Regions from separate parts of the Pseudophaeobacter sp. genome, predicted to be linked through region 3. Evidence: riboswitches for the same ligand, from Rfam matches in the RefSeq annotation. Region 3 holds a riboswitch; each other region holds the start of a gene.
What was found. Region 3 has a riboswitch for cobalamin ahead of ACN0VH_RS00705 (TonB-dependent receptor plug domain-containing protein). Riboswitches for the same ligand answer to the same signal wherever they lie in the genome.
Positions count from the first base shown of each region.

Region 1 (7,178 bases), on a different contig from region 3:
TCGATGATTGGGATCTGGCGGAAATCGCCGAGTATATCGACTGGACGCCATTCTTTCGCACATGGGAGCTGAAGGGGGTTTACCCCAAGATACTGCAGGACGACAAACAGGGCGCAGCCGCCCGTGCGTTGTTCGCGGATGCGCAGGCGATGCTGAAACGGATCATTGACGAACGCTGGTTTGGCCCGCGCGCTGTTGTCGGTTTCTGGCCCGCAAATGCTGAAGGCGATGACATCCACCTGTTCAAGGATGGCGGTCGGCAGGTGCCGCTTGCCACGCTACACACCTTGCGCCAGCAACATGCCAAGCGGCCGGGGCGGCCCAACGTGGCGCTGGCCGATTTTGTCGCGCCCAAGGGCGTTGACGATTATATCGGCGGCTTTGTTGTTACCGCCGGCCCAGAGGAAAAGGCGATTGCCGAGCGGTTCGACAAGGCAAATGACAACTACTCCTCGATCCTGGTCAAGGCGCTGGCCGACCGCTACGCCGAGGCAATGGCCGAGATGTTGCACCAGCGTGTGCGCCGCGAGCTCTGGCCTTATGCCCCCGATGAAACCTTTGCCCCTGCTGACCTGGTGGGCGAACCCTATCGCGGCATTCGCCCTGCCCCCGGCTATCCTGCCCAGCCCGACCATACCGAAAAGCGTACGCTTTTCAGCCTGCTGGACGCCGAAGCCGCCACCGGGGTGGAGCTGACCGAAAGCATGGCGATGTGGCCCGGATCATCGGTGTCTGGCCTCTATATCGCCCACCCCGACAGCTATTACTTTGGCGTCGCCAAGGTTGAGCGGGATCAGGTGCAGGATTATGCGACCCGCAAGGGCATGACGCTGGAAGAGGCCGAACGCTGGTTGGCCCCGGTGCTGAACTACACCCCAACCGGCATTTCGGTGGTCGCAGCGGAATAGGGGGGCAGTGCCGGGTTGCGCATTTTACAGCCGTAGCACGGCGGGCAAAGGCGGCAGGGTTCCGCAACAGAATAGTCGTTGCAACAGGGGAAATTGCTTACTAGAACACAACCTGTCGGTTTCCATGAGGAATCAAAAGGGAATCCGCCACCGGCTTGCCGGTGAACCGGAACTGCCCCCGCAACTGTAGGCGATGAGCGTGCAGCGATCATGCCACTGTGGCCACCGTGCCATGGGAAGGCCGCTGCTGTGATGACTCGCAAGTCAGGAGACCTGCCGACGCTGAATGCAACGCGGCCCGGGCGGGGAGTCCGGGGAGGTGTCGAATGAGATTAATCCTGCGGTGCCCAAAGGCACCTGCCATCGCCAGTACCTATGCGTCGCCCCTTTCGGGTGCCGTATTCGTCAGCCACGGGTTCGCTATTCCCTCTTTGTTTCTGGTCGCATCATCCCCTGGAGACAATCAATGTATTCCCGATTTCTGACGGCGGCTCTGCTGGGCGTGGCCAGTTTTGTGCCGATGGCGCAGGCCCAGACGACCTATCCTTTGACGATTGAAAATTGCGGTGTCGAGGTCACCTTCGATGCAGCCCCCAAGACTGCGGTTACGGTCGGTCAGGCCGGAACCGAGCTTTTGTATTCGCTTGGACTTGGCGACAAGGTCGCGGGAACATCGGTCTGGTTTACCGAGGTGTTGCCTGAATTTTCTGAATTGAATGCGGGTGTCGAACGGCTGGCGGACAATGATCCCAGCTTCGAATCCGTGGTCGACAAGCGCCCGGATATCGTTGCGGTGCAATATGAATGGCATATCGGCCCGCAGGGCATCGTTGCCACCCGCGAACAATTCTCGGATCTTGGCATCCCGACCTTTGTTCTGCCCGCCGATTGCTGGGCCAAGGACAACAGCACCGGATCGGACGGAACCCGCTCTGCCATGTTTGAGATGGCCAGCATTTATGCAGGCGTCACCCAGCTTGCGCAGATCTTCGATGTGTCTGACAAAGGCGACGCCTTGCTGGCGGATCTGAAGGCCCGCGAAGCTGCGGCCATTGCAAAGGCGGCTGAGTTGGATCTGCAAGATGCCTCGGCTGTTTTCTGGTTCTCGTCGGCCGAGATGGACATTGACCCCTACGTTGCCGGGCGCAAGGGGCCTCCGGGTTATATGATGGACAAGCTCGGGCTGCGTAATGTCGTGGAAAGCGACGAGGAATGGCCGGTTGTCGGCTGGGAAACCATCGCCCGCGCGAATCCGTCAGTCATCGTGGTGGCCAAGATGGACAGGCGCCGCTTTGCGGCGGATGATGTCGAGAAAAAGCTGGAATTTCTTAGAACAGACCCGGTGACCAGCCAGATGGATGCTGTAAAGAATGACCGCATCGTGATCCTGAATGCGCATTCTATGGATCCATCAATCCGCAATATCACGGCGCTTGAAACGCTGGCCGAGGCCCTGCCGAAGTTCGATCTGCAATGACGGATGCGGCTGCTCCAGGCGTTTTTCGGCGCTCGTTTGGGCTGTGGATTGCACAGGGGCCAGCCGTATTGATCCTGGCAATCCTGGCTGGGGTTGTCATTGGTGAAACGCCGCTGCCGCTTTCGACGGTGGCGGCGGTCTTTGCAAACCGTCTTTGGGATGCGGGTTTGATCCTTGATCCGATCGACGCTGGCATAATCTGGAGCTACCGGCTGCCGCGCACCCTGGTCGCTGCGGGCTGTGGCGCGGGTCTTGCCCTATCGGGCGTTGTTCTACAGGCTTTGGTGCGCAATGCCTTGGCGGATCCCTATCTTTTGGGCGTCTCTGCGGGGGCCGGAGCGGGCGCCGTGGCCGTGACGATCCTTGGCGTCGGTGGCGGGTTGCTCGGGATTTCGGGCGGGGCCTTTATCGGTGCGACCCTGTCATTTGTCGTGGTGGCGGCGCTGGCGCGGGCCGCGGGTGGCGGCTCGGCGCAGCTTGTGCTTGCGGGCATCGCCGGTTCGCAGCTTTTCAACGCGTTGACCTCCTTTCTTATCGCCAAGTCGGCGAATGCGGAACAGGCGCGCGGCATCATGTTCTGGCTGCTGGGCAATCTGTCCGGCGTACGATGGCCGGATGTCATGCTGGCGGCGCCCGTCGCGATGATCGGCTTTCTGATCTGCCTGTGGTTTGCACGCGCGATGGATGCGTTTTCCTTCGGTGTTTCTTCAGCGGCATCGCTTGGCGTGCCGGTTCGCCGGGTTCAGATTGTGCTGATCGGTGTGGTGACGCTGATGACTGCGACCATGGTCAGCCTGGTTGGATCCATCGGATTCGTCGGCCTTGTCATCCCGCATGCCATGCGGTTTGTCGTCGGTCCGAGACACGCGCGGCTGGTGCCCGCCTCGGCGCTTGCGGGGGCTGTCTTTCTGATTGCGGCGGATATCGCCTCGCGGATGCTGATCCCCGGTCAGGTTGTCCCGATCGGCGTGGTCACAGCGCTGGTCGGCGCGCCGGGCTTTGCGCTGATTCTTGTACACAGCCGGAGGCGGCTGTGAGACTGGCAGCAAAATCCCTCGGCTGGGCGGCGGGATCGCGGCGCATTGTTCAAGAGGTCTCGCTTGAGATTGCCCCGGGCGAGACATTCGGCCTGATCGGCCCAAACGGCTCTGGCAAGTCTACGCTCTTACGTCTTTTGGCGGGGCTTCTGGCGCGGCCATTTGGTGTTGTTTTGCTGGACGGCGATCCCCTGACCAGCCTTGGCAGGCGCGACATTGCCCAGCAGATTGCAGTTGTGGAACAGATTGCCGAAACCTCCGAGGCGCTTTCGGTGCGCGATGTGGTCGAGCTTGGCCGCACGCCCTGGCTCTCGGCGCTGGCGCCTTTTAGTGCGCAGGATCGGGTCATCGTTGCAGAATCTCTGGCGGCCGTGGACATGGCCGATATGGCGGGGCACAGCTGGGCAACGCTTTCGGGCGGTGAGCGCCAGCGCGTCCAGATCGCGCGGGCATTGGCGCAGCGGCCGCGTCTCTTGATGCTGGACGAGCCGACCAACCACCTGGATATCCACCACCAGCTGTCGCTGTTGCGGTTGGTGGGCGATTTGCCGGTGACGGTTGTCATGGCGCTGCATGATCTTAATCAGGCAATGAGATGCGATCGCCTTGGCGTGATGGAAGCGGGGCGGATGGTCGCCTGCGGCCCGCCCGAGGATGTGCTGACCCCTGCGCGGCTTGCATCAATCTTTCGCGTGCGGGCCACCCGGCTGCGCGACCCCGCCGACGGCGCAACGGTCTTTCGTTTTCAATGTCTTGAGGAGTGAACAGATGAAACCCATTGTACTGCTGCTGAGTGTCCTGACGGCCCTGACCGCCCGGCCTGCCTGGGCCGAGACGCATGAGGTGCAGATGTATACGCGCAACGCAAGCGGCCCGATGATCTATGAACCGGATTTTCTGCGGATCGCCCCCGGCGACGAAGTGCGTTTCATCCCGGTGCAACCGGGCCACAATGCTGCGACCATCGACGGCATGACGCCCGAAGGTGCCGCACCGTTCAAGAGCCAGATCAATGAAGATTACACGGTTACACTGACGGTACCGGGGCGCTACGGAATCAAATGCTCGCCGCATTTCGCCATGGGCATGGTGATGCTGATCGAAGTTGGCAACAGCCCAGAAACAACATTTCCCGCCGATCTTCCGCGCCGGGCGCAAGATCGTTTCGATGCCATCCTTGCGGCAAAACCCTAATGATCGCACATCACGATCTGTGATGGCGGGATCACATAATCTGTGCTTCTTCTTTCTGAATGAGCTGCGATAAAGGCGTGTCACAGGAGGCACAGATGACCCAGAATGCGCGCGAGAATGTTGATACCCCTCAGGGGTTGGCCTTTGCCATTACGGCCTATTTGCTGTGGGGTTTTTTGCCGCTGTATATGAAGCTGTTGGATCATGTGCCTGCGGCCGAGGTGGTGGCGCATCGGGTGCTTTGGTCGGTGCCGGTGGCCGGGGTCCTGCTGGTCTTTCTGGGGCGTACCCGTGATCTGCGCACGGCGCTGACCAGTCCGCATACCCTTGGGATGGCCTGCGTGACGGCGGCGCTGATTTCCATCAACTGGGGGATCTATGTCTGGTCCATTTCGGCTGGGCAGGCGCTGGATGCCGCATTGGGCTATTACATCAACCCGCTGTTCAGTATTGCCCTGGGCGCGGTCTTGCTGCGCGAGAAGCTGAGCCGCACCCAGCTGGCGGCTATTGCCCTGGCGGCGGCCGGGGTTCTGGTGTTGACGCTTGAGGCCGGGCGCGTGCCGCTGGCGGCCATTGGGCTGACGCTCAGCTGGGGGTTTTATGCCTTTTTCAAAAAGCGGCTGCCGGTTGGCCCCAATCAGGGCTTTATGCTGGAGGTGCTGATCCTGACACCGCCTGCGCTGGGCTATCTGGTCTATGCTTCTGTCACTGGGACAACGCATTTTCAGGGCGTTGATGTCTGGCTGCTGATGGGCTGTGGCTTGGTGACGGCGGTGCCGCTGATCGTCTATGCCAATGGCGCGAAATTGCTGCGGCTTTCGACCATTGGGATTTTACAATATATCGCGCCAACCATGATCTTCTTGATCGCGGTTTTTGTGTTCGGAGAGGAATTCGGCCGCGCCCGGATGATTGCCTTCCCGATGATCTGGGCGGCCTTGGTGATCTATTCGATCCCATTGATCCGCAACTGGCGCAGCCCGGCAAAGACCCTCGCCTGAGGCCACCCTGGCCAAGCCCGCTTTGGGCCAGGCCGCAGGGGCGGGGCGTTCTAGCTGAGCGCCTTGCGGAATTCTAGAAAGCGGGCATCTGTCTGGACCCGTGCATTGATCGCGTCGCGGAGCGCCCCAATCGTTTTATGCGGGCGCATTACCACCTCGAAGGTCTGGATCAGCCCGGCATCATTCAGCGTGATCAGGTCAACGCCGACGCAGTCCAGATCACCGACCTTGCACTGGAACTCCAAGGCCCAATCGGCACCGTCGCCCATGATGCGGCGATAGCGGAAATCCAAGAAGATCTGCCCTACATGGCCCAGAACCGCGGCAACAGGTGCGCGTCCAGTCCAGGTTTTCCAATAGGTTGGTGGCAGAAACCGCACGTCTTCGGCCAGCAGCTCGGCGATGGCCTCTTCCTCGCCCTTGGCGACGACCTCCTGCATGCGGGTGATGGTTGGGTGCATGGTCTTCTCTCCCTTGGATTGCTTGCGGCGATGCTTGCCTTTGGCGGCCTGTGGGGCAAGCGCGACGTTGCGGGAACTTGCCCCGGACAGCAAGGCGCAGTAGGCAGGCGCTCATGGCAGTTTCAAGTGACTATACCCCGCCGCAGGACCCGCTGGAGATCCTGCATCATGACGCCCAGATTCTGGTGGTCAACAAGCCCGCTGGTTTGCTCAGCGTTCCTGGACGTGGCGCGCATCTTGCGGATTGCCTGCTCACACGGGTGCAAGCGGTTTTCCCCGAGGCCCTGCTGGTGCATCGGCTGGACCGCGATACCTCGGGGGTGCTGGTTTTTGGCGTTACGCCGCATGCGCAGCGACATCTGTCGATGCAATTTGAAAAACGCACTGCGCGCAAGGTCTATGTGGCGCGTCTTGCCGGGCGGCTAGAGCCAAGGGCCGGAGAGGTGGATCTGCCGCTGATCGTGGATTGGCCGAATCGGCCGCGCCAGATGGTCTGCCATGACACCGGAAAACCCGCCCTGACCGAATACCGGGTGGTGAAATTTGGCGAGGACGAAACCCGCGTGCGTCTGACGCCCAAGACCGGGCGGACCCATCAGCTGCGGGTGCATATGCTGGCGCTGGGCCATGCGATCTTGGGCGATCCGCTCTATGCCAGTGGCGCGGGATTGGACTATGATCGCATGATGCTGCATTCCGAAGAGCTACGGATCAAGCACCCGGATAGCAGCCTGTCGATGAAGTTTCGCGCCAAGGCGGATTTCTAGCCGGATCAGCGCTGGGGCGTCAGGTACTGATCTTCAGCCAGTCTGGCGGCAAAATATCCGGGTTGTGCAATTTGGGGTCGCCAAACCAGTTGGCCGGCCCCGCCACCCGTTTCTGCGCGTTCTGGTTCAACCAGGCGGCCCACCAGGAAAAAGAGCTGTTGCCGATGATATTGTGCTTGCACAGGCTCATCAGGCGCATGTCTTCGAAATCGGTCTCCGGCCCGTTGAAATCGACAACGACCTTGCGACAGGGCAACGGAAGGTTTTCCTTGGCCCAGTCGGGATCATCCGAAAACACATAGACCGTGGGATCGTCACCGGCCAGCCCGTCCA
Region 1 covers NZ_JBLWXG010000002.1:69,438-76,615, reverse strand. The annotation lists gene metH (methionine synthase) at 1-908, shown strand, start outside; cobalamin riboswitch at 1,008-1,203, shown strand; gene ACN0VH_RS06790 (ABC transporter substrate-binding protein) at 1,375-2,385, shown strand; gene ACN0VH_RS06785 (FecCD family ABC transporter permease) at 2,382-3,422, shown strand; gene ACN0VH_RS06780 (ABC transporter ATP-binding protein) at 3,419-4,186, shown strand; gene ACN0VH_RS06775 (pseudoazurin) at 4,191-4,616, shown strand; gene rarD (EamA family transporter RarD) at 4,712-5,617, shown strand; gene ACN0VH_RS06765 (nuclear transport factor 2 family protein) at 5,668-6,078, opposite strand; gene ACN0VH_RS06760 (pseudouridine synthase) at 6,192-6,845, shown strand; gene ACN0VH_RS06755 (alpha-1,2-fucosyltransferase) at 6,865-7,178, opposite strand, start outside.
Region 1: linked by a shared signal. The riboswitch ahead of ACN0VH_RS06790 (ABC transporter substrate-binding protein) and the one ahead of ACN0VH_RS00705 (TonB-dependent receptor plug domain-containing protein) in region 3 are both predicted to bind cobalamin.

Region 2 (7,178 bases), 1.2 Mb from region 3:
GGTCAATGCAGGCGGGCCATGGGTGGCGGATCTGCTGCGCCAGACCCTGGGGCAAAACAGCCGCGAAACCGTGCGTCTGGTGCGCGGCAGCCATATCGTGGTGCCAAAACTGTTTGACCACGGTCGCTGCTATTTCTTTCAGGGGACCGATGGCCGGATTATCTTTGCCATCCCCTATGAAGAAGACTTCACCCTGATCGGCACCACCGATGCAGATCACCCTGATCCCGGAACCGCGCCGGAATGCACGCCAGAAGAACAGGACTATCTGGTGAATTTTGCGTCGCAGTATTTTGCAAAGCCGCTCAGCCGCGATGATGTGATCTGGACCTATTCCGGGGTGCGCCCACTTTATGATGATGGCGCCAGTTCGGCCACCGCAGCGACGCGCGAATATGTGCTGACGCTGGATCAAACCCAGGCGCCGCTGCTGAATGTCTTTGGCGGCAAGATCACCACCTATCGCAAGCTGGCGGAATCCGCCCTGGCCAAGATTGGCGAGGCCCTGCCAGGCCTTTCAGGCAACTGGACCGCTGGCGTGCCGATGCCAGGAGGCGACTTTCCGGTGGAAGATGTCGCCAAGCTGACGGCCAAACTGGCCAGCGACTATCCGTTCCTCAGCGCCTATGCCACGCGCCGTCTGATCCGTGCCTACGGGCTGGAAGCCTGGGAGGTTCTGGGAGATGCAAAAGCACCAGAAGATCTGGGGCAGGATTTTGGCGCAACCATCACTGCACGCGAGCTGGACTGGGTAATCAGGAACGAATGGGTGCGCACAGGCGAAGATTTTCTATTGCGCCGCACCAAGCTGAACCTGCGGCTTGATGCAGCCCAGCGTGCGGCTGTGGATGCGTATATTCGAAACAATCCCGCCCTTCTGTCAGCTGCAGAAAACCGGGCTGCGTCGGTGGCTCAGACGTGACCCAGATATAATCTGGGCCTGATCCGTTTTTTTGGGGATGCACAAGTCCGCCTGCGCGGCGGGCAAGGCACTGCCCGCCTTTTCGACCGCGCAGCGCCTTTCTCTTAAAATTCCACGCCTTTTTGCGCCTTAATACCGGCACGAAAGGGGTGCTTGACCTGCCCCATCTCGGTGACAAGATCGGCGATCTCGATCAGCTCTTCTTTGGCGTTGCGGCCGGTCAGCACCACATGGGTCATCGGCGGCTTTTCCTCCACCAGGAATTCCAGCACTTCGTCCAGATCCAGGTAATCATAGCGCAGCGCGATGTTGATCTCGTCCAAGAGCACCATGGTGTTGCGCTCATCCCGAATCATCTCTTTGGCTTTTTCCCAGCCCTTTTGCGCCGCAGCGATATCGCGCGCCTTATCCTGTGTTTCCCAGGTAAAGCCTTCGCCCATCGCATAAAACTGGCACAGATCGCTGAAGTTTTCCTCAATCAGGCTACGCTCGCCGGTCTGCCAGGCGCCTTTGATGAATTGCACCACAGCCGAGGGCATGCCATGGGCGATACACCGCATGATCATCCCGAATCCCGAGCTGGACTTGCCCTTGCCCGGGCCAGTGTGGACGATGATCAGCCCCTTTTCGCCATCCTTGTTTTTCATCATGCGATCGCGGGCGGCCTTTTTCTTGGCCATCTTTGAGGCATGCCGTGCCGCTTCCTCTTCTGAAACGCCGGTTTCGGACTTCTCGCTCACTGGGGTCACTCCTGCTGTTTGTGCAAGTCTTGACAAGGAAGCCCCCAATAGCGCAAGGGGTTTTCGTTGGTTCCTGCAAATTGCAGGCGAAGAGGGAATGTGACAGGCAGGTGCCCCCCCCTTGGCATCAGTCTCAAGCACAGCCGCCCCCGCGACCGTGACCGGAGAGGTCTCTGATGCCACTGGTGCCCTGCGCCGGGAAGGCAAGAGAGCCGCAGACAGGCCCTAGGCCTGTTGAAATCCGCAAGCCGGGAGACCTGCCAACGCATGAGACAACGGGCGAACGGGGTGTGTCGCAACTGGTTGTGGGAGCGCACCTCTGCCCTCCCCCTGCTGGCACTGCCCCTTGGCCCCACAATGGATGTGCGCGCTGATGGCAGACGATATGGCGGACCCCCCCGCCCCAAATACCGCAGAGGTCACCCTGACGATCTGCACCACCTGCAAACGCGAAGGTGTTGACCCCGAATCCACACGCCCCGGCACCCTGCTGCTGTCGGCCCTCTCCGAGGCGACATTGCCAGACGGGGTCACGGTGCGCGGTGTTGAATGCCTGTCCGCCTGCAAACGTGGCTGCGCCATGGTGCTGACCGGTGGCGATACCCGCTGGAGCTACATCTACGGCGACCTAGATCCCGAAGCCCATGTCGACGACATTCTGGCCGGGGCTGCCGCCTATGCTGCCACGACCGATGGGCTGGTGCCCTGGCGCGAACGCCCACAGGTATTTCGCAAGCAATCCATCGCCCGCATTCCCCCGATCACATTCCCCTGCAAGGACGAAACCCCATGAGCGATCTCAACAAAATTCCTGTCACCGTCATCACTGGTTTCCTCGGTGCGGGCAAGACCACGCTGATCCGCCACCTGATGCAAAACCCCCAGGGCAAGCGCCTGGCGGTTCTGGTCAATGAATTTGGCACCGCAGGCGTCGATGGCGATATCCTGAAATCCTGCGCCGATGAAAACTGTCCTGAAAACAACATTGTGGAGCTGGCAAACGGCTGTATCTGCTGCACCGTGGCGGATGATTTCATCCCCACCATCGAGGCCCTGATGGCCCTGCCAGAGGCCCCCGAACATATCCTGATCGAGACCTCAGGCCTGGCCCTGCCCAAGCCGCTGCTCAAGGCCTTTGACTGGCCGGCCATCCGATCGCGCATCACCGTTGATGGCGTCATTGCCCTAGCCGACGCCGAAGCCGTGGCCGCAGGGCAGTTTGCCCCCGATCTCGCCGCCGTCGAGGCCCAGCGCGCTGCCGACGATAGCCTGGATCATGAAACGCCGCTGTCGGAAGTGTTTGAGGATCAGATCGCTTGCGCCGATATCGTGCTCTTGTCCAAGGCCGATCTGGCGGGCGAGGCCGGACTGGAACAGGCCCGCAAGGTGATCGAGGCCGAAGCCCCGCGCCAGCTGCCGATCCTCCCCATGAGCGAGGGCGTGATTGATCCGCGCATCATTCTGGGGCTTAATGCAGCCGCCGAAGACGATCTGGAGGCACGCCCCAGCCATCACGATGGCCACCACGACCACGAACATGACGATTTTGAAAGCATAGTTGTCGAAATGGGCGAAGTTTCTGACCCGGAAGCGCTGCAAAATGCCATTGTGAACCTGGCTCGGACACGCAATATCCTGCGGGTCAAAGGCTATGTTGCAGTAAAGGGCAAGCCAATGCGCATGTTGGTACAGGCCGTTGGCGAACGTCTGCGGGCACAATATGATCAGCCCTGGGGCGATGCACCGCGTCGCACCCAGTTGGTGGTCATTGCCGAACATGACAATATCGACGGGGCCGCCATCCGGGCAGACCTGGGCGCCTAGGCCACTGGCAAAGACAAAGCAAACGCGGGTGCCGCATTCCGGCTGCAAGGCCAGGCGGCACCCTAAACACTCTGCAAGAGGCCTCACCAATGCACGTCGTTTTTCGTGAAAGCCACGGGTTGGATCAAACCGACACGCCACAGGATCTGGGGCAATCGCCCGCAGATTTGGTGGTGCTGTCCTTTTCCGACAGCGACCTTGGGGCCTTTGCGGCAGGCTGGCATCGCGCCGATGGCAAACTACCCAGCCTGCGGCTGGCCAATCTGGTGGCGCTGAAACACCCGCTGTCGGTCGACACCTATGCCGAACAGACACTCGCCGGGGCCAAGGGGGTGCTGGTGCGGCTGATTGGCGGCGAAAGCTATTGGCCCTATGGGCTGGCCACCCTGCAGGATCTGGCCCGCCGCCGCGGCATCGCCCTGGCAATCCTGCCTGCCGATGGCCGTGAAGATCCTCGGCTGGACGATCTGTCGACCCTGCCAGCCTCGACCCTGCGGCGGCTGCAGGCGCTTTGTGATGCGGGCGGCGCGGTAGCGGCGCAGGCGGCGCTGGCGCAGCTCTCGCTGGCGGCGGGACTATATGCCGGGCCAGTTCTGGGGTTGAAATCCACCCCGCAGCACGGCTTCTATGATCCTGATCTGGGGGTGATTTCGCCCCCCGATATGCAGAATAAACCTTTGGTTCTGATCAGTTTCTACCGCTCTTACCTGACTGCCGCCGATACCGCCCCGGTGGATGCCTTGATTGCTGAACTGCGCGCCCGTGGCTACGCTGCCTACGGCGTGTTTGCCGCCAGCTTGAAATCCACCCAGACCGCCGCCTGGCTGCGCGAGACCCTGCCGGTGCTGAAGCCAGCCGCTATTGTCAACGCCACCGCCTTTTCGGCCCAGGGCAGTGATGGCAGCGCCTCGCCGCTGAATGCCACTGGCTGCCCGGTGTTTCAGGTGGCGCTGTCCACCGCCCGCAAAAAGGATTGGGCCGAAGCGGCGCGCGGGCTCTCGCCTGCGGATCTGGCGATGCATGTCGTTCTGCCCGAAGTAGACGGTCGTATCCTGGCAGGGGTTGTAAGTTTCAAATCCCCCGGCAAGCAGGATCCGGACCTTCAGTATTCCCGCTTTGCCCACCGCCCCGTTGCTGATCGCATCGCGGCGGTTGTCGACCGGGTCGAAGGCTGGCTGCGTCTTGCAGCCCAGCCCAATACGGCCAAGCGCCCGGCGCTGATCCTGTCGACCTATCCCGGCAAGGCCCACAATCTGGCCCATGCGGTGGGGCTGGATGCGCTGGCCTCCTGTGAGGAAATCCTGGCAGGATTGGCCAAGCAGGGCTATGACACCGCGCCGCAGGGGGATCTTGGCCTGCGGCTGGACAGCGCCGCTCTGCGCTTTTCGCTGCAGGAATATACCGCCGCGCTGGCCAGCCTGCCGCAGGTGCTACAACAGGACCTGGCCGCCGCCTGGGGGGCGCCGCAGCAGGATCCCGACTGCAGGGATGGCGCGTTTCACTTCAAGGCGCTGCAGGCGGGCAAGGCGCTGATCGCCCTGCAACCGGAACGTGGCGAGGTACAGACCCGCGTTGACGACTACCATGATCTGGAACGCACGCCGCGCCATGCCTATGTCGCCTTTTATCTCTGGCTGCGCCAGCACAGCGATGCGCTGGTCCATATCGGTGCCCATGGCACCCTCGAATGGCTGCCCGGCAAATCCGTTGCACTCTCGGCGGCCTGCTGGCCCGAAGCGCTGACCGGCGCGCTGCCCGTTGTCTATCCCTTTATCGTCAACGACCCCGGCGAGGCCGCCCAGGCCAAGCGTCGCATTGGTGCCGTAACCCTGGGCCATGTGCCGCCGCCCCTGGCCCAGACCACCCTGCCCGAGGGCATGGCGCGGCTGGAAAACCTGCTGGATGAATATTCCACCGCCGATGGGCTGGACCCGGCACGGCGCGACCGTCTGCTGGAGGATATCCGCGCTGAGGCCCAGGGCACTGGCGTCGAGGCAGATCTCGGCCTCACCCCTGACACCTCTGCGGCAGAGGCCATCACCCGGATCGATGCCTTTGTCTGCGACATCAAGGAAAGCCAGTATGGCGAGGGGCTGCACATCTTTGGCACCGGCGATTGCGGCGCGGCGGAACATGCCGGGCTGATCGCTGCGCTGAATGGGCAGTTGGTGCCTCCCGGCCCGTCTGGCTCTCCGTTTCGCGGCCGTTCAGACGTACTGCCCACCGGGCGCAACCTCTTTACAACCGACCCGCGCGCGGTGCCGTCACGGGCGGCGCAGGTGCAGGGGGTCAAACTGGCGGAAGAGTTGCTGCGCCGCCACCTGCAGGACCAGGGCGACTGGCCACAGGGGCTGGTGATTGATCTCTGGGGCTCTGCCACCATGCGCACCGCCGGCGAGGAATTTGCCATGGCGCTGCATCTGGCCGGGCTGGCCCCCAAATGGGATAAGGATTCGGAACGGGTCTCCGGCTTTGAAGTCCTGCCCCTCTCCATGTTGGGACGCCCTCGCATTGATGTCACCCTGCGGGTCTCCGGCCTGTTCCGCGATATCTTTCCCGGCCTGGCCCAGATGTTCGAAGCCGCCGCCGGGGCGCTGGCGGGGCGCGACGAAGACCCCTCCGACAATCCTTACCTGGCACAGGGCCCACGGGTTTTTGGCCCCAAACCCGGCCTCTACGGCCTGTCCATGGGGCCACATATCGACAGCTACAGCGACGATGCACGCGCAGCGGCGGGCGAGGCCTGGATCACCGCCTCGTCACATGCCATTGATGCCCAGGGCGATATATCAGAGGCCCGCAGCGCCCTGGAGGCCCGCCTGAAGGGTGCCGACAGCTTTGTTCACCTGCAGGATCTGCCCGAAACGGACCTGTTGATTGCCGAAGACTACGCCGCCCATGAGGCAGGCTTTGCCGCTGCCATGGCCCGCATCGGCGCCCCAGCACCTGCGCTTTACCATCTGGATGCCACCCGGCCGGACCGTCCGCAGGCCCGTTCGCTGGGCGAAGAGATTGCCCGCGTCACCCGAGCCCGCGCCAGCAATCCCGACTGGGCCAGCGCGATGATGCAACACGGTTTTCGTGGTGGGGCAGAGATTGCGGCCACGCTGGATCATATGGCGGCCTTTGCCCATCTGGCCCAGGTGGTGCCGCCGCATCTGTTTGATCTCTACTTCGAGGCCACCCTGGGGCGCGAAGATCTTGTCGCCTTTCTCGAACAGGAAAATCCCAAAGCCCTGGCGGCAATGCGCGACCGCTTTCGCGCCCTGGCAGCGGCTGATCTGTGGACCACCCGGCGCAATTCCATCATGGCCCTGCTGGAGGACACCGCGTGACCAAAGCTCCTGGCCCTGCTGACGCTTCTGACCCAAAGGTCTATGGCTGGTGCCCGGGCGCCCTGCGTCCAATGATGTCGGGCGACGGGCTGGTCCTGCGCATCCGGGCACCGCAGGGGCGGCTCAGCCAGGATCAAGCGCGCGCCATTGCCAGCCTGTCTGAACGCTTTGGCAATGGTCTTATCGACCTCTCGGCGCGGGCCAACCTGCAACTGCGCGGCATCACTGCCGACAGCTATCCTGCCTTGATTGCCGCCCTGCAGGACCTCGGTCTGGTGGATCATGACAGCGCCGCCGAGGCCCGCCGCAACGTGATATTGACCCCCCTGTGGCAGCCCGAGGACATCAGTCACCGTA
Region 2 covers NZ_JBLWXG010000001.1:1,324,199-1,331,376, forward strand. The annotation lists gene glpD (glycerol-3-phosphate dehydrogenase) at 1-922, shown strand, start outside; gene cobO (cob(I)yrinic acid a,c-diamide adenosyltransferase) at 1,027-1,662, opposite strand; cobalamin riboswitch at 1,713-1,941, shown strand; gene ACN0VH_RS06315 (DUF1636 family protein) at 2,036-2,455, shown strand; gene cobW (cobalamin biosynthesis protein CobW) at 2,452-3,486, shown strand; gene cobN (cobaltochelatase subunit CobN) at 3,576-6,821, shown strand; gene cobG (precorrin-3B synthase) at 6,818-7,178, shown strand, end outside.
Region 2: linked by a shared signal. The riboswitch ahead of ACN0VH_RS06315 (DUF1636 family protein) and the one ahead of ACN0VH_RS00705 (TonB-dependent receptor plug domain-containing protein) in region 3 are both predicted to bind cobalamin.

Region 3 (7,178 bases):
TCGTCGCACGATATGCTTTTTCGCAGCCGCCATCCTGGACCGAGGAACTGGCGCGCTATGCAATGATCTGGGCCGGGTTGATCGGCGCGACGCTCTCTTTCAAGCGTCGCTTTGACCCGGCGTTGTTTCAGGGCACGTCGGGATCCTCCTGGCGTGCCATGGCTGCGGGGGCGGTGCAATCACTGCTGGTGCTGGTATTCCTGCTGCCCATCCTGTGGCATTCCTTCTTTGGTCCGGGGGGCAATTTCGCGCGCGGATTTCTGACCCGGCACAGCCGCAGCACCGCTGATGCGCTTGATTTTTCCACGCTCTGGGTCGCGATTGCGGTGCCAATCACCATCGTGTTGATCCTGATCCATCTGATCGCCCGCTGGGCTGAGCCGATGACAGAACCATCCACAGAGCCATCTTCTGTGGATGGTTCCGAAGACCGATCCTGAACAACCCCAGCTTTCCACTTACGAAAGGCCCAAATCCATGCATGCTGATATCCTATTCCGCGGTGGTAACATCATCGACGGGACCGGTGCCCCGCGCCAGTCTGTCGACCTCGCCGTGACCGATGACCGGATCGTGGCGACTGGCGATCTGTCGCGCTGGACCGCAGGCCGAGTAATCGACTGCACGGGGCGCATTGTAGCGCCGGGCTTCATCGACCCGCATGTGCATCACGACGAGGTGGTGCTGACAGATCCCGGCATGGACTGCATGCTGAGCCAGGGAGTGACCACGATCATCAACGGCAATTGCGGCTTTTCCATCGCGCCGCTGACCGCGACCGGCCCCTTACCGCAGCCCTTGGGCATGGTCCTGTCGGATGACATGCCGCGTTTTGCCAGTTATGCCGCCTATCGCGACCGGCTGCGGGCGGATCCGCCTGCGGTGAACAGCGCCTGCCTGATCGGGCATGGCACGCTAAGGATCAACGAAGTGGCTGACCTCGACCGCCCCGCCGACCGGGCCGAGACCGCCGCCATGGTTCGCGCGCTTGACCGCGCCCTGTCGGAGGGCGGGATCGGACTGTCGACCGGGCCGTTCTATCCGCCCGCCCGTGCCGCGACCACCCAAGAGCTGATAGAAATGGCGCGGGTCGCGCAGGCACATGGCCGACTTTACGTCACCCATATGCGTGATGAGGGCGATCAAGTCATTGAAGCGCTCGAAGAAACCTTTCAGATCGGCCGTGATGCCTGCTGTGGTGTTCATGTCAGCCATCACAAATGCGCGGGCCTTGCCAATCACGGGCTGAGCGAAACGACGCTTGCGATGATTGACCAAGCGCGAAAACTGCAGGACGTCGGGCTGGATACGACGCCCTGGACGGCGTCTTCCACGATGCTGAATTCGGGCCGCCACAGACAGGCCAGCCGGGTGATCGTCGCTGAATCCGTCCCCTACCCCGAAATGGCAGGTCGCGATCTGTCTGACATCGCGGCGGAATGGGGCACCGATATCGACAGTGCGATGGAACGCCTGCTGCCGGCCACTGGCATATTTTTCATCATGGATGAGACCGATGTGCGCCGCATCCTTGCTTATGAGCATACGATCATCTGTTCAGATGGGATCGCCCGTGGCAGCCATCCGCACCCACGTGTCTGGGGCACCTTCCCGCGGGTTCTTGGGCATTATGTCCGCGACACAGGGGTCTTTGACCTTGAAACTGGCATCAAACGCATGACCTCGATGCCCGCCGACCGCTTTGGGCTACAGGATCGGGGCCGCATCGCCAAAGGTATGTATGCGGACCTAGTGGTCTTTGATGCCGCCTCCATCCGTGAAGGCAACGATTACACGCACCCCACCCGCCCTGCGGAAGGTATCGACCTGGTCTTTGTCAATGGCCGCGAAAGCTGGTGTGCAGGCGGCCATACCGGCGCCAGAGCCGGGGCAGTGCTGTGACAGGCCTCGCACTGCGCGCCCGGTACGCGCCGCATCTGCCCTGCTCTCGCTTCTCACGCTCGAGAATGTTCACGACTTTGGTAGCGTCAAGGCCGCGCATTTCGCGGAAAGTGATCCTGCATCTCCCCAGGTAGAAGAAACCTGCCTCCTCAAAGAAGCCCGGGCGGCAGCATTGTCAGAAATGCCTGAGCCTCCCGGTATCGATGCGGTTCAGCTCAGAGAGGCAGGGTATGTCTGAGCGAGCCAATATGGAGGATATGCTGCAGCAAGCCATAGTCGACGCCTTCAGGTTGGAACGCCGGGCGGCTTCCGTAATTACCTCGGCGTCGTTGTCGCCGTTCTGTTCGCCTTATTGAACGGATTCACATATATCGCTGGAATGATCCGGGGCAAAAACCCCATCCCGCTCAAAGTCCGGCGCACAAAATGTGTGCTCAGGCAGGCTTCCAAGCCGACAATGCAGAGTGGCAATTTCCGGAACGTTGCCACCAGCGGCAGCCGCTTGATCTTCCTGCGTAACAAGACCGCCCCCCTTGCCGAACCCAATCAAATGAAAGACTTATTTGCAGTTATCAACGCCAACCGACATCAGCTCATCAGAATTTCTCGTCGCCAAGCGACCTCTCCGATCAGCAAATGAAATAGACAAAACCTAACCTACTGGGGAAGCAGCCTTTTGGAGCCGCATCCAAGGCGGCCAGTGAGACATTGGCGCTTGACAAAAAAAGCTCAACTTGCATAAGTTCCGGCAATTCTGGTCCGGCTGGGAAACCACCCGGTTAATAGGGAACACGGTGAGGTGTAGCCAACAGGCGCCGAATCCGTGACTGCCCCCGCAACTGTGAGCGGAGAGCAATGCTGCGAGATGCCACTGCCCCGAGGGGCGGGAAGGTGCGGCAAAGCCTCGACCCGCAAGTCAGGAGACCTGCCAGGATGATCACCCTATCCCGGTGCGGGGCGCGCTGTAGATAACGGATTTCCGTAGTGGTGGCAGTTTTCACTGTCTGCGGAGGCAATGCCTTTCAAAGACCAAACCCGAATACACTGCCCGCTTTGGCAGTCACTTGGCCTGTGCTTGTTGCGCGGGTCGGGAGGAATGGAATATGCGCAAGGCAAGCCTGTCATTGGCTGCGGCTCTGGCCGCCGCACCAGCAATCGTAATCGCCCAGGATGACGTCGTCACCGATCTGGGAGAGATCATCGTCTCCGGCGGCTTTACGCCGGTCGAGGCCCAGAAATACGGCCGCTCAGCTTCGGTCCTGACGAGCGAAGAAATCGAAGAACGCGGCATTCTGACCGTTCAGGACGCGCTGCGCGCGGTGCCCGGTATTTCGGTCAACGGTTCTGGCGACAATTTCACTCAGATCCGCATCCGCGGCGGTGAAGGCAACAATACACTGATACTGATCGACGGCGTTCCTGCATCGGCTGGGAATGACGAATACATCCTGTCGGGCCTGGAAACCGCCAATATCGAACGCATCGAAGTTCTGCGCGGCCCGCAATCGGTGTTCTACGGATCCAGCGCGTCGTCGGGTGTCATCAATATCATCACCAAGAAGGGTGCCATCGGTCGCGAGCTGTTTGGCAAAATCGAAGGTGGTGACGCAACCTCGGTCGCGGGGCGCTATTCAATGCGCAATGAACGCGGCGGCCTGGCGGTCGGTCTGTCACACCTGAACGATCGCGGCTATGACATCTCCGGCAGTGGCGGCGAAAAAGACGGGATTGAGCGCAGTACCATCAACCTGACCGGCGACTATTTGGTGTCGGAAGATTTGCAGCTTGGCTTCTCCTTCCGCCATTCCGAAGAGGAGTACGACAGCGATCCGCAAAACTACTCGGCTGTGACGGTTGATCAAAGCGTCACCGACGACCCCACTGCAACCTCCGAGCGCACCGAGCGGCTCGCCAGTATATTTGCCGAATACGCAATGTTGGGCGGACGCATGAAACACCGCCTGTCCTACGATTACAGCGACTTCGAAAGCCTATCCAGCGCTGGCCGCTTTTCTCAGGCGGACCGGAAATCGGTGCGTTATCTACTGAGCTTCGCGCTGGACAGTGCGACACTGGAAGACGCCAACCAGATCGTGAACGTGATCGCTGAAAATACTCAGAAACGGTCGAACTCCAACCCAGACTACCGACCTGACCGGACATCTTTTGCGGTGGAATATCGTGGATCGTTCAATAATGGCTTGAGCGTTCAGGGCGGGCTGCGGCGTGACAACAACAGCTCATTCGACGATGACACCACCTGGAACGTCGGCGCCGCCTATGTGTTTGGCAACGGCGTTCGCCTGCACGCGTCGGCGGGTGAAGGCAGCGTCGACCCATCCTTCTTCGAGCTGTTTGGCAGTTCGTCTGGCACTGTTGGCAATCCGAACCTAGCGCCTGAGAAAAACCGCAGCTTTGACTTGGGCGTCGAAGTGCCGTTCCTGCAAGGCCGTGGTCTGGTTGACGTCACCATGTTTCGCGAAAACCTGACAGACGAAATCGAATGGTATTTCGACACCGGTCTGGGCATGAACACCTATCGCAACCGAACTGAAAAGGCCAAGCGCCGCGGTGTCGAAATCGCCGGTGACATCAAAGCCACCGATGATCTGACTTTCCGTCTGGCATACACCTACCTGGACGCATCAAACGCCGATGGCTCCGTCGAGGTGCGCCGTCCCAAGCACGAATTGCTGCTAAGCGCGACGCATCAGTTCATGAACGCACGTGGCAGCGTGAACGCCGATCTGCGCTATGTGACCGGGAACTACGATACGCAGTTTTTCGGCGCCTGGCCGTATCCGGTGGTGGAGATGCCGAGCTATGTGACCGTGGACGTCGCGGCTCGATATGACCTCACCGATCAGGTCACCCTGACCGGTCGTGTCACCAACCTGTTCGACAAAGAGTATTCCGACGTTTGGGGGTACGCCAAACGCGGCCGTGCGCTCTATGTTGGTTTGGAATCAACGTTCTGATCCATGCGCAAACTGTCCGGCATAGCCCTGGCCCTTCTGTGGGCCGCCACCGGTGCATTTGCCGGGCCGTCCCGCGTGGTGTCGATGAACCTCTGCACCGACCAGCTGGCAATGCTGCTTGCAGCGCCCGGCCAGTTGGCATCGGTTTCCTACATCGCGCGGGACACACGCGCCTCGGCCATGGCGGAACACGCCCTGGCCTACCCCGTCAACCATGGGCTGGCGGAAGAAATATATTTGCTGCAGCCCGATCTGGTGATTGCCGGTGCCTATTCGACAGTGGCCACCACGGAAATGCTGCGCCGTCTTGGCATTCCGGTGGTGGTGTTTCAGCCCGCCAACTCACTGCAGGATGTCCGCGCACGTATCGAGCAGATGGGTGAGGTGCTGGGTCGCGAAGAGGCGGCCCGCGCATTGCTGGCAGACTACGACCAGCGGCTGGCAACGCAGGAGCAAGTCGGGCCGGAGCGGCCGCGCGCGGCGCTTTATGCCGCCAACGGGTTCACCTCTGGCAGCATGTCGCTGGCAGGACAGATCCTGCGCGCGGCGGGGCTGCGCAATATCGCGGATGAGCTGGGCTATGGGCGCTCCGGCCGCATGCCCCTGGAACTGCTCGCCATGTCAGAACCCGAATTTCTGATCGGAACCTCGCCCTATCCACGCGCCGCGCGCAGCGAGGAAAATCTAGCGCATCCGGTGGTGCGCCATCTGGCCGCCCGCAGTGGCGCCGGGCAGATGCGCGATGCCGACTGGGTCTGCGGCACCCCGCATGTGCTGCGCGCAGTGGAAACACTGGCCGAAGAGCGCCGCCTGTTTTTGGATAAGGAGGACCGGGAATGACCCGTCTGATGCTGACGCTGACCGCAGCGATGCTGGCGCTGTTTCTGATCTCGCTCACCCTGGGGCCCGCGGATGTGGGTATCGGTGAAAGCCTGGCGGCGCTGTTCGACAAAAGCTATGGCCCGCTCACCCTGGTGATGCGTGAAATCCGCCTGCCGCGGGCGCTGCTGGCGATAATCATCGGCAGTGGGCTGGGGCTGGCAGGGGCCGCTATGCAAGGCTACCTGCGCAACCCGCTGGCTGAACCCGGTTTGATTGGCGTGTCCTCCTCGGCGGCGCTGGGGGCGGTGCTGGCGATCAACACTGGACTGGCGGCCAGCCTCACCCTGGGTCTGCCGCTGGCGGCTCTGGCAGGTGCTCTCGCCGGTGTCTTTATGGTGATGGCGCTGGCCGGGCCGCAGGGCGGTTCACTGACGCTGATCCTGGCGGGCATTGCGATTTCGGCGATGGCGGCGGCGCTCACCTCGCTGGTCTTGAACCTGTCGCCCAATCCCTTTGCCGCCAATGAGATCGTGTTCTGGATGATGGGATCTCTGGCGGACCGGTCGATGCTGCATGTCTGGCTGGTGCTGCCCTTTGCGCTGGCGGGGGCCGCAATCCTGCTGACGCTGGCGCGGGGCCTGGATGCGCTGACCCTGGGCGAGGATGCAGCGCAGACCATGGGAATGAACCTGCACCGGATGCGGTTGCTGCTGGTGGTCGGAACCGCCAGCATTGTCGGCGGTGCAACTGCGATGGCCGGGGCCATCGGCTTTATCGGCCTTGTGGTGCCGCATATCCTGCGCCCGTTGGTGGGTGGCCAGCCGTCGCGGCTGTTGTGGGCCTCTGCGCTTGGCGGCGCCATCATGCTGCAACTGGCCGATATCGCCGTGCGGATCATCCTGCCATCCCGTGACCTGAAACTGGGGGTGGTCACCGCCCTGGTCGGAGCGCCGCTGTTCCTGCACCTGATCTACAAGACACGGAAAGGTCTGGCATGAGCGTGCTTTCGGTCCGGAACCTCTCTGTCACATTGCGAAACCGCCCGGTGCTCCGCGATGTGTCCTTTGAAATCCGAGCGGGTGAGTTCGTCGGCCTGCTGGGGCCGAATGGGGCAGGCAAAAGCAGCCTGATGCGGGCGGCCCTTGGGCTGATCCCTGCCGCAGGCAGCAGTTCGCTGGCACAGATGAGCGCGGCAGAGCGCGCCCGCGCGGTATCCTGGATGCCGCAGTCACGCGAAATTGCCTGGCCGATCCCGGTAGAGCGGCTGGTGGCGCTTGGCCGCCTGCCGCATGTGCCGCAGGGGCTGCGGCTGCCACCTGGTGATCAGATGCTGGTCGATCAGTCGATTGAACGCATGGGGCTTGATCCGTTCCGCCAGCGGGCCGCCTCGCGCCTGTCGGGCGGTGAACAAGCCCGTGCGCTGATTGCCCGCGCACTGGCCCAGGATACGCCGCTATTGATGGCCGATGAACCTGC
Region 3 covers NZ_JBLWXG010000001.1:138,935-146,112, reverse strand. The annotation lists gene ACN0VH_RS00715 (TRAP transporter small permease) at 1-440, shown strand, start outside; gene ACN0VH_RS00710 (N-acyl-D-amino-acid deacylase family protein) at 478-1,902, shown strand; cobalamin riboswitch at 2,641-2,849, shown strand; gene ACN0VH_RS00705 (TonB-dependent receptor plug domain-containing protein) at 3,006-4,880, shown strand; gene ACN0VH_RS00700 (ABC transporter substrate-binding protein) at 4,884-5,720, shown strand; gene ACN0VH_RS00695 (FecCD family ABC transporter permease) at 5,717-6,700, shown strand; gene ACN0VH_RS00690 (ABC transporter ATP-binding protein) at 6,697-7,178, shown strand, end outside.

Region 4 (7,178 bases), 1.2 Mb from region 3:
TGGACTGGTCGGCCTGTCAGAGGCAAGCCGCAAAGCGCTGGCGGATGCGGAAACCATCTTTGGCGGGCCACGTCATCTTGATCTGGTGCAGGCTGGGGTCAAGGGGCAGCCCTGGCCGGTGCCCTTTTCCATCCAGCCCGTTCTGGCGCAACGGGGACGCCCGGTGGTGGTGCTTGCCTCGGGTGATCCCTTCTGGCACGGCGCCGGAGGATCCTTGATGGGCGACCTTGATCCTCACGAATGGGTTTCTCATCCGGTGCCCTCCTGCTTTGCGCTCGCCGCCAACCGGCTGGGCTGGAAACTGGAAGAGGTGCTTTGCCTCGGGCTGCATGCAGCGCCTTTTGCACAACTATTGCCGCTGCTGGGCCGGGGCACCCGCGCAATTTGCACCCTGCGCGACGGCGCGGCCCCGGCTGAACTGGCCCGCTGGCTGGTTGAGAACGGCCAGGATGCGGCGCGGATACATGTGATGGAACGGCTGGGAGGCCCCCGGGAACGCCTGTTTCAGGCCACCGCCAAGGAATGGGATCTGCCGCCAGGGGGGGCTCCGGTCCTCGTCGCCATCGAGGCAACTCAGCCCGGGCTGCCGCAGGCTTCGGGGCTGGCCGATGCGCATTTCGCCAGCGATGGCCAGATCACCAAACGCCCCATTCGCGCCCTGACCCTTTCGGCGCTGGCGCCACGCAGAGGCGAACTGCTGTGGGATATTGGCGGCGGCTCTGGCTCTGTCTCGGTGGAATGGTGTCTGGCCGCTGCCGGAGCCCGCGCCATCAGCTTTGAACCCCGTACCGAGCGGCTGGAAAACATCCGCGCCAATGCCGCGCGTTTTGGCCTGAGCCACCGCATGGTGGCAGTCCAGGGCAAAGCCCCCGAAGTGCTGACGGGACATGCGCTGCCCGACTGCGTCTTTATCGGCGGCGGTGGCTCGCAGGCGCTGCTGGATCATCTGTGGCAGATCCTGCCACCCGGCACCCGACTGGTGGCCAATGGCGTCACGCTGGAGACCGAAACCCTGCTGATGCAGGCCCATGCACAATGGGGCGGCCATCTGCTGAAGGCTGAAATTGCCGAGGCCGGCCCCCTAGGGTCCATGCGTGACTGGCAGCGCGCCCGCCCGGTCATCCAGTGGAGCGTCACCCGATGAAGATCGCTGGATTTGGATTTCGCAGCACCGCAACATTGGCCGATCTGCGCGCCGCCCTGGCCCTGACAGGGGCGCGCCCCGATGCCCTGGCCAGCCTGGCGGCAAAGGCGGCGCAGCCTGCGCTGATAGAGCTAGCCCGGGAACTGGCGCTGCCGCTGATTGCCCTGTGCGAAGAAGACATCGCCGGCGAACAGACCCTCACCTGTTCACCCCGCATAAAATCCCGATTTGGCACCGGCTCGGTTGCCGAGGCCTGCGCCCTGGTGGCCGCCCGCCAAGGCGCAGGCCTGGCCCGGTCCCGCCTGATCGCCCCCCGAGTTATCACCGCGGATGGTATCGCCACCGCGGCAATTGCAGAAAGAGTTGAGCCATGACCGTTCACTTCATCGGCGCCGGTCCCGGCGCCGCCGATCTTATCACCCTGCGCGGGCGCGACCTGATCGCCGCCTGCCCGGTCTGTCTCTATGCGGGATCGCTGGTGCCCGAGGCCCTGCTGCAGCACTGCCCCAAAGGGGCCAAGGTGATCAACACCGCCGCCCTGTCACTGGATGAGATCATCGCCCATATTCAGGCCGCCGATGCCGCCGGGCAGGATGTCGCGCGGCTGCATTCGGGCGATCTGTCGGTCTGGTCGGCCCTTGGCGAACAGCTGCGCCGCTTGCGCGCGCTGGACATCGCCTATGACATCACGCCCGGCGTGCCGGCCTTCGCCGCCGCCGCCGCCACCCTGGGTGCAGAACTTACCCTGCCCGGCGTGGCGCAATCGTTGGTGCTGACGCGCACATCCGGCAAGGCATCGGCCATGCCCGAAGGCGAAACGCTGGAAAACTTTGCCCGCACCGGTGCGACCCTGGCCATTCACCTCTCGGTGCATGTGCTGGAGGATGTGATCGCCCGGCTCACCCCCAGTTATGGCGCCGAGTGCCCGGTTGCCGTGGTCTGGCGCGCCAGCTGGCCCGACCAAAAGGTGGTCAAGGCGACGCTTGGCACCCTGGAAGAGGCGACGGGTGGGATGCGTGGACGCACCGCGCTGATCCTGGTCGGACCGGCGCTTGGCAACGAAGGCTTTGACGAAAGCTGCCTTTACGCGCAGGATTACGACCGCCGCTACCGGCCACAAAGCGCCGACAGCCAATGGGCCAACTGGAGCGAAGGTGATGACTGATTTCCCCAAAGGTTTGATGATCTCCGCCCCGGCCTCTGGCACCGGCAAGACCACGGTGATGCTGGGCCTGCTGCGGGCCCTGGCCGAAGACGGCCTGGCGGTTCAGCCCTTCAAAAGCGGCCCCGACTACATCGACCCGGCCTTTCACTTTGCCGCCGCCAAACGCCCCAGTTTTAACCTGGATACCTGGGCGATGGACGCGCCGCTGCTGGATGCGGTTGCCGGACAGGCAACAGGGGCTGAAATCTGCATCGGCGAAGGCTCGATGGGGCTGTTTGACGGGGTTGCCACCCGTGGGCAGACCGGCTTTGGCTCTTCTGCCGAAACCGCCAAGCGTATGGGCTGGCCGGTGGTGCTGGTGATTGACGTGGGCGGCCAGGCGCAGTCCGCTGCCGCCACCGCTTTGGGGTTTAAATCCTACGACCCCGAGGTGCCCTTTGCGGGCGTAATCCTGAACCGGGTTGCCAGCCCCCGCCACGAACGCCTGACCCGGCTGGGGATGGAGCGCGCAGGCGTCAAGGTTCTGGGCGCGCTGCCCCGGCGCGGCGATCTCGCCTTGCCCGAACGCCACCTGGGCCTGATTCAGGCGGTGGAACATCCCGATCTGGAAGCCGCCATCGCAGGCTATGCCACTTTCCTGCGCGAACATGTGGATCTTGAGGCGCTCAAATCGGCAGCCATGGGCGCGGCCGCCCCAGCCCCCAACAGGCTGCCAAAGCCCCCGGCGCAGCGCATCGCGCTGGCACGGGATGCGGCCTTTTCCTTTACCTATCCGCATCTTTTGACCGGCTGGCGCGCCGCTGGCGCTGAAATCCTGCCGTTTTCCCCCCTCGCGGATGAGGCCCCGGCCCAAGACGCCGATCTGGTCTGGTTGCCCGGCGGTTACCCGGAACTGCACGGCGGCACCCTGGCCGCCGCCGAGACCTTCCGTGCGGGCCTGCGCAAGCACGCCGAGACCAAGCCAGTGCATGGCGAATGTGGGGGCTACATGGCCCTTGGCAACGCGCTGATCGACAAGGAAGGCAATCGCCATCAGATGGCCGGTCTGCTGGGGCTGGTCACCTCCTATGAAAAACGCAAATTCCATTTGGGCTATCGCCGCGCCGAGCTGCAGGCGCCGATGCCGGGCTTTGCAACAGGTGCAGCCCTGCGCGGGCATGAGTTCCACTATTCCACCATTCTGGATGAACCCGACGCCCCACTGGCCCATGTCATGGACGCCGATGGCAATCCGGTGCCGGAGACCGGCTCCATCAAGGGCCATGTCACCGGCACCTTTTTCCATCTGATCACCGGAGAAGGCGCATGAGCGGCTTTGTCAGCTTTGTCTCTTCCGGGCCGGGCGATCCCGACCTGTTGACGGTGAAGGCGGTCAAGAGACTGGAAGCTGCCGATGCGGTGCTGTTTGATGATCTGTCTGCCGGGCCGATCCTTACCCATGCCCGCGCCGAGGCCGATCTGGTGGGTGTTGGCAAACGCGCCGGACGCCCCTCGCCCAAACAGGACCACGTAAGCCAGCTCTTGGTGGACTACGCCCTAAGCGGACAGAATGTGGTGCGGCTGAAATCCGGCGACAGTGGCGTTTTTGGTCGCCTGGAAGAAGAAATCACTGCGCTACGGGCCGCCGGTATCGCGTTTGAGATCGTGCCTGGTGTAACGGCCGCTTCGGCGGCGGCGGCGGCGGCCAATATCCCGCTGACCCGGCGGCTGACGGCGCGCCGTATGCAGTTCATCACCGGTCACGACGTCACCGGTGGCCTGCCAGATAGCCTCAACATGGCGGCACTGGCCGACCCTGATGCCACCACGGTTGTCTATATGGGCAAACGCACCTTTGCCGCCCTGGCGGAAAAGCTGGTCGAAGCCGGTTTGCCACCTGAAACCCATGCGCTGGTGGCATTGGGGGTATCCACACCCGAACAGGAACTCAGCTGCCATACGGTGGGTGAATTGCCACAGGTTCTGCGTGCGATGGAAACCACTGCGCCGGTTCTCATACTCTACGGCCCGCTGGCCGATACCGATCTGACCCCGAGAGGCTGAGCCGGTGCCGCAGCCGACCCTGACCCTCTGCCGGAGTTGCCGGAGCGCCGATCTGGCCCTGCCCCTTCGCCTGACAGAGGCCTTGAAACAGGCCGGGATCGCGGCGCGGGTGCAGGAGGTGGACTGCATGTCCGGCTGCACACGCCCGCAGACCCTTGCGGTACGGCAAAGCGGCAAGACGGCCTATCTCTTTGGCGAGATCACCGCAGCGGACCTGCCAGATATCGTCGTCTTTTTGCGGCTCTTTGACGAAAGCGCAGATGGCACCCTGGCAGATGCCCGCCCTCTGGGAGCGCTGCGGATGAAGGCCATCGCGCGAATCCCGGCGGATCTGGACTAGATCCTGCAACAGGGGCAAAATCACCCTGCCCGCCGAAAAGTCGCATCTTTGCCCATGCAGGACGGTTTCCAACTTGACCGGGCGGTGTGACAAAGGGCACAACAAATGAACATGGTGTCCAACGGTGCAAAGCATCAGGGCTGAAACGGGAATGAGGAATGGCGGACCAAATCGCGGCGCCACACCCTCAACCGCCCCCGCGACTGTGAGCAGAGAGCGGTTTTTCATATCCACTGGGGCCAATCTGGCCACCGGGAAGGGGAAAAACCGCTGTGACCTGCGAGTCAGGAGACCGGCCATGTATTGGAATGCAACTTTTGTCGTCGGGTGTGACGACGTGGAGAATAATGATGACAACAAAGACACTGAACAAATCCGCTGCAGGCGTTGGTTTTGCACCCGCTCTGTTTGCCGTGATCCTCGGCCTGGGTATTGTCACCCTGACCGGTCACGTACAGGCCTCTGCCCTGCATGACGCGGCCCATGACGTCCGTCACGCAACCGGCTTCCCCTGCCACTAAGCAGATGATGAACCGTATCTTGACCAGCGCGTTGTTCGCTGGTGCTGCAGCAGGGTTGATAACCGCTCTGCTGCAGCTTCTTTTTGTGCAGCCTGTTCTTTTGCATGCCGAGCTTTATGAAAGCGGCGAGCTGGTGCATTTTGGCGGTGCCGCAGTTTCGGCGCATCCGGAGCTGCCCGGCTTTGACGTCATGCGCGACGGGTTGAGCATCATTTTCACCATGTTGACCTACACCGGCTATGCGCTGGTCATGGTTGCCCTGATGTCACTTGCCGAGAGCAAGGGCCATGTTGTCACCGCACGGGCGGGCATTCTCTGGGGGCTGGCAGGTTTTGTCACCTTCCATCTGGCGCCAGCTTTGACCCTGGCACCAGAAGTGCCCGGCGTCGCCGCTGCCGATGTTTTTGACCGCCAGATCTGGTGGACAGCAACCGTGGCTGCTGCTGGCATTGCCATGTGGCTCATCGCCTTTGGCGGCAATCTGGTCTCTTATGCCATTGCCGTGGCGCTGTTGCTGCTGCCGCATCTGATTGGTGCCCCGGAGCCAGACAGCTTTACCGGTCCGGTTCCAACCGAGATCGGCGCGCTGTTTGCCGCACGCGCCCTTGGCGTTGGCATGGCCGCCTGGGTTCTGCTTGGCACCTTCGCCGGTTATTTCTGGCAGTCGGAAGCGCCTCGTACCGCCGCAGCGTAATCGCAACAAGACCTCCGCCGACGCATCGCCACCGGCGGAGGTTTCTGTTTCAAAGGATCAAGAATGTCCCGTTCCCTCGCACTCTTTGCCATTGGGCTTACCTTTGGCTGTGGCATCGGTTTTGTTGTCGCTGCCGGCAATGGCATCACCTTCACCGGTCACGACCACGGCGACCCGGCGCAGCACGGCGGCGCAGAGCACCAGATGGAAAGCCTCGGCCACGCGCATAGCCAGCCGCTGATGATCACAGCGGGCAGTAGCGCGCCGAAAATCGCAGTCAAAGTCCACAAGGACCCGATGTCTGGCTGGAACCTGCAGGTCACGACAGAGAATTTCCTCTTCTCGCCCGAGCACGTCTCTACCGCGGATCGTCCCGGCGAAGGCCATGCCCATGTCTATATCAACGGCAGCAAGCTGACGCGGCTCTATGGCAACTGGCTGCATCTGGGCGATCTGCCCAAGGGCAAGGTCGAAATCACGGTGGCGCTGAACGCCAATAGCCACAGCCCGCTGATGATCGAGACAGATCCGATTGCTGACAGCGTGATCATTGAAAACCCCTGACCCCTTGGTGCCCCGGTTGCAGCCCTGGTCTGCCGCCTGACCTGACGCGAAGTCGATACAAAGCGGCCCGATCCCGCGATGCCGCCGGATCCGGGCTTGATTATGCTGAAACACGGCGCCATAGCGGGCCGTGTTTCTTTTTGGCAGGAGCCCGACAGATGAACAATGACAGTACGGCGGCCATGATCGAGCTTTCGCTCATTGGCATTGGCACCGGCAACCCGCAGCATCTGACCCTGCAAGCAGTCGCCGCGCTCAATGCCTGCGATCTGATCCTGATCCCGCATAAGGGCGCGGGCAAAGACGACCTCGCCGGGCTGCGCCAGCAGATCTGCGCCCAGGTGATCCAGCCCCCCGGCCCGCGCATTGTTGAATTTTCCCTGCCGGTGCGCGACCCCGCGATCCAGGACTACACCGCCCGCGTGGATCACTGGCACGATGCCATTGCCGAGGTCTGGATCAAAACCATCCGCGACCACTGCCCCGGTGGCAAGGTCAGGGTTGGCTTTCTGGTCTGGGGGGATCCGTCGCTATATGACAGCACCATGCGCATCGCCGAGCGCCTGAAGGCCACGCAGGATATCACGCTAAAGGTCATTCCCGGCGTGACCTCGATCCAGGCGCTGACCGCCGCACATGCCATCCCCCTGAACGAGATTGGCGCACCCTTTACGGTGACCACCGGGCGACAGCTGCGCGAAAACGGC
Region 4 covers NZ_JBLWXG010000001.1:1,335,121-1,342,298, forward strand. The annotation lists gene cbiE (precorrin-6y C5,15-methyltransferase (decarboxylating) subunit CbiE) at 1-1,144, shown strand, start outside; gene ACN0VH_RS06360 (cobalamin biosynthesis protein) at 1,141-1,518, shown strand; gene cobM (precorrin-4 C(11)-methyltransferase) at 1,515-2,309, shown strand; gene ACN0VH_RS06370 (cobyrinic acid a,c-diamide synthase CobB) at 2,302-3,618, shown strand; gene cobA (uroporphyrinogen-III C-methyltransferase) at 3,615-4,352, shown strand; gene ACN0VH_RS06380 (DUF1636 family protein) at 4,357-4,692, shown strand; cobalamin riboswitch at 4,788-5,007, shown strand; gene ACN0VH_RS06385 (CbtB domain-containing protein) at 5,043-5,213, shown strand; gene ACN0VH_RS06390 (CbtA family protein) at 5,218-5,907, shown strand; gene ACN0VH_RS06395 (hypothetical protein) at 5,971-6,471, shown strand; gene cobF (precorrin-6A synthase (deacetylating)) at 6,654-7,178, shown strand, end outside.
Region 4: linked by a shared signal. The riboswitch ahead of ACN0VH_RS06385 (CbtB domain-containing protein) and the one ahead of ACN0VH_RS00705 (TonB-dependent receptor plug domain-containing protein) in region 3 are both predicted to bind cobalamin.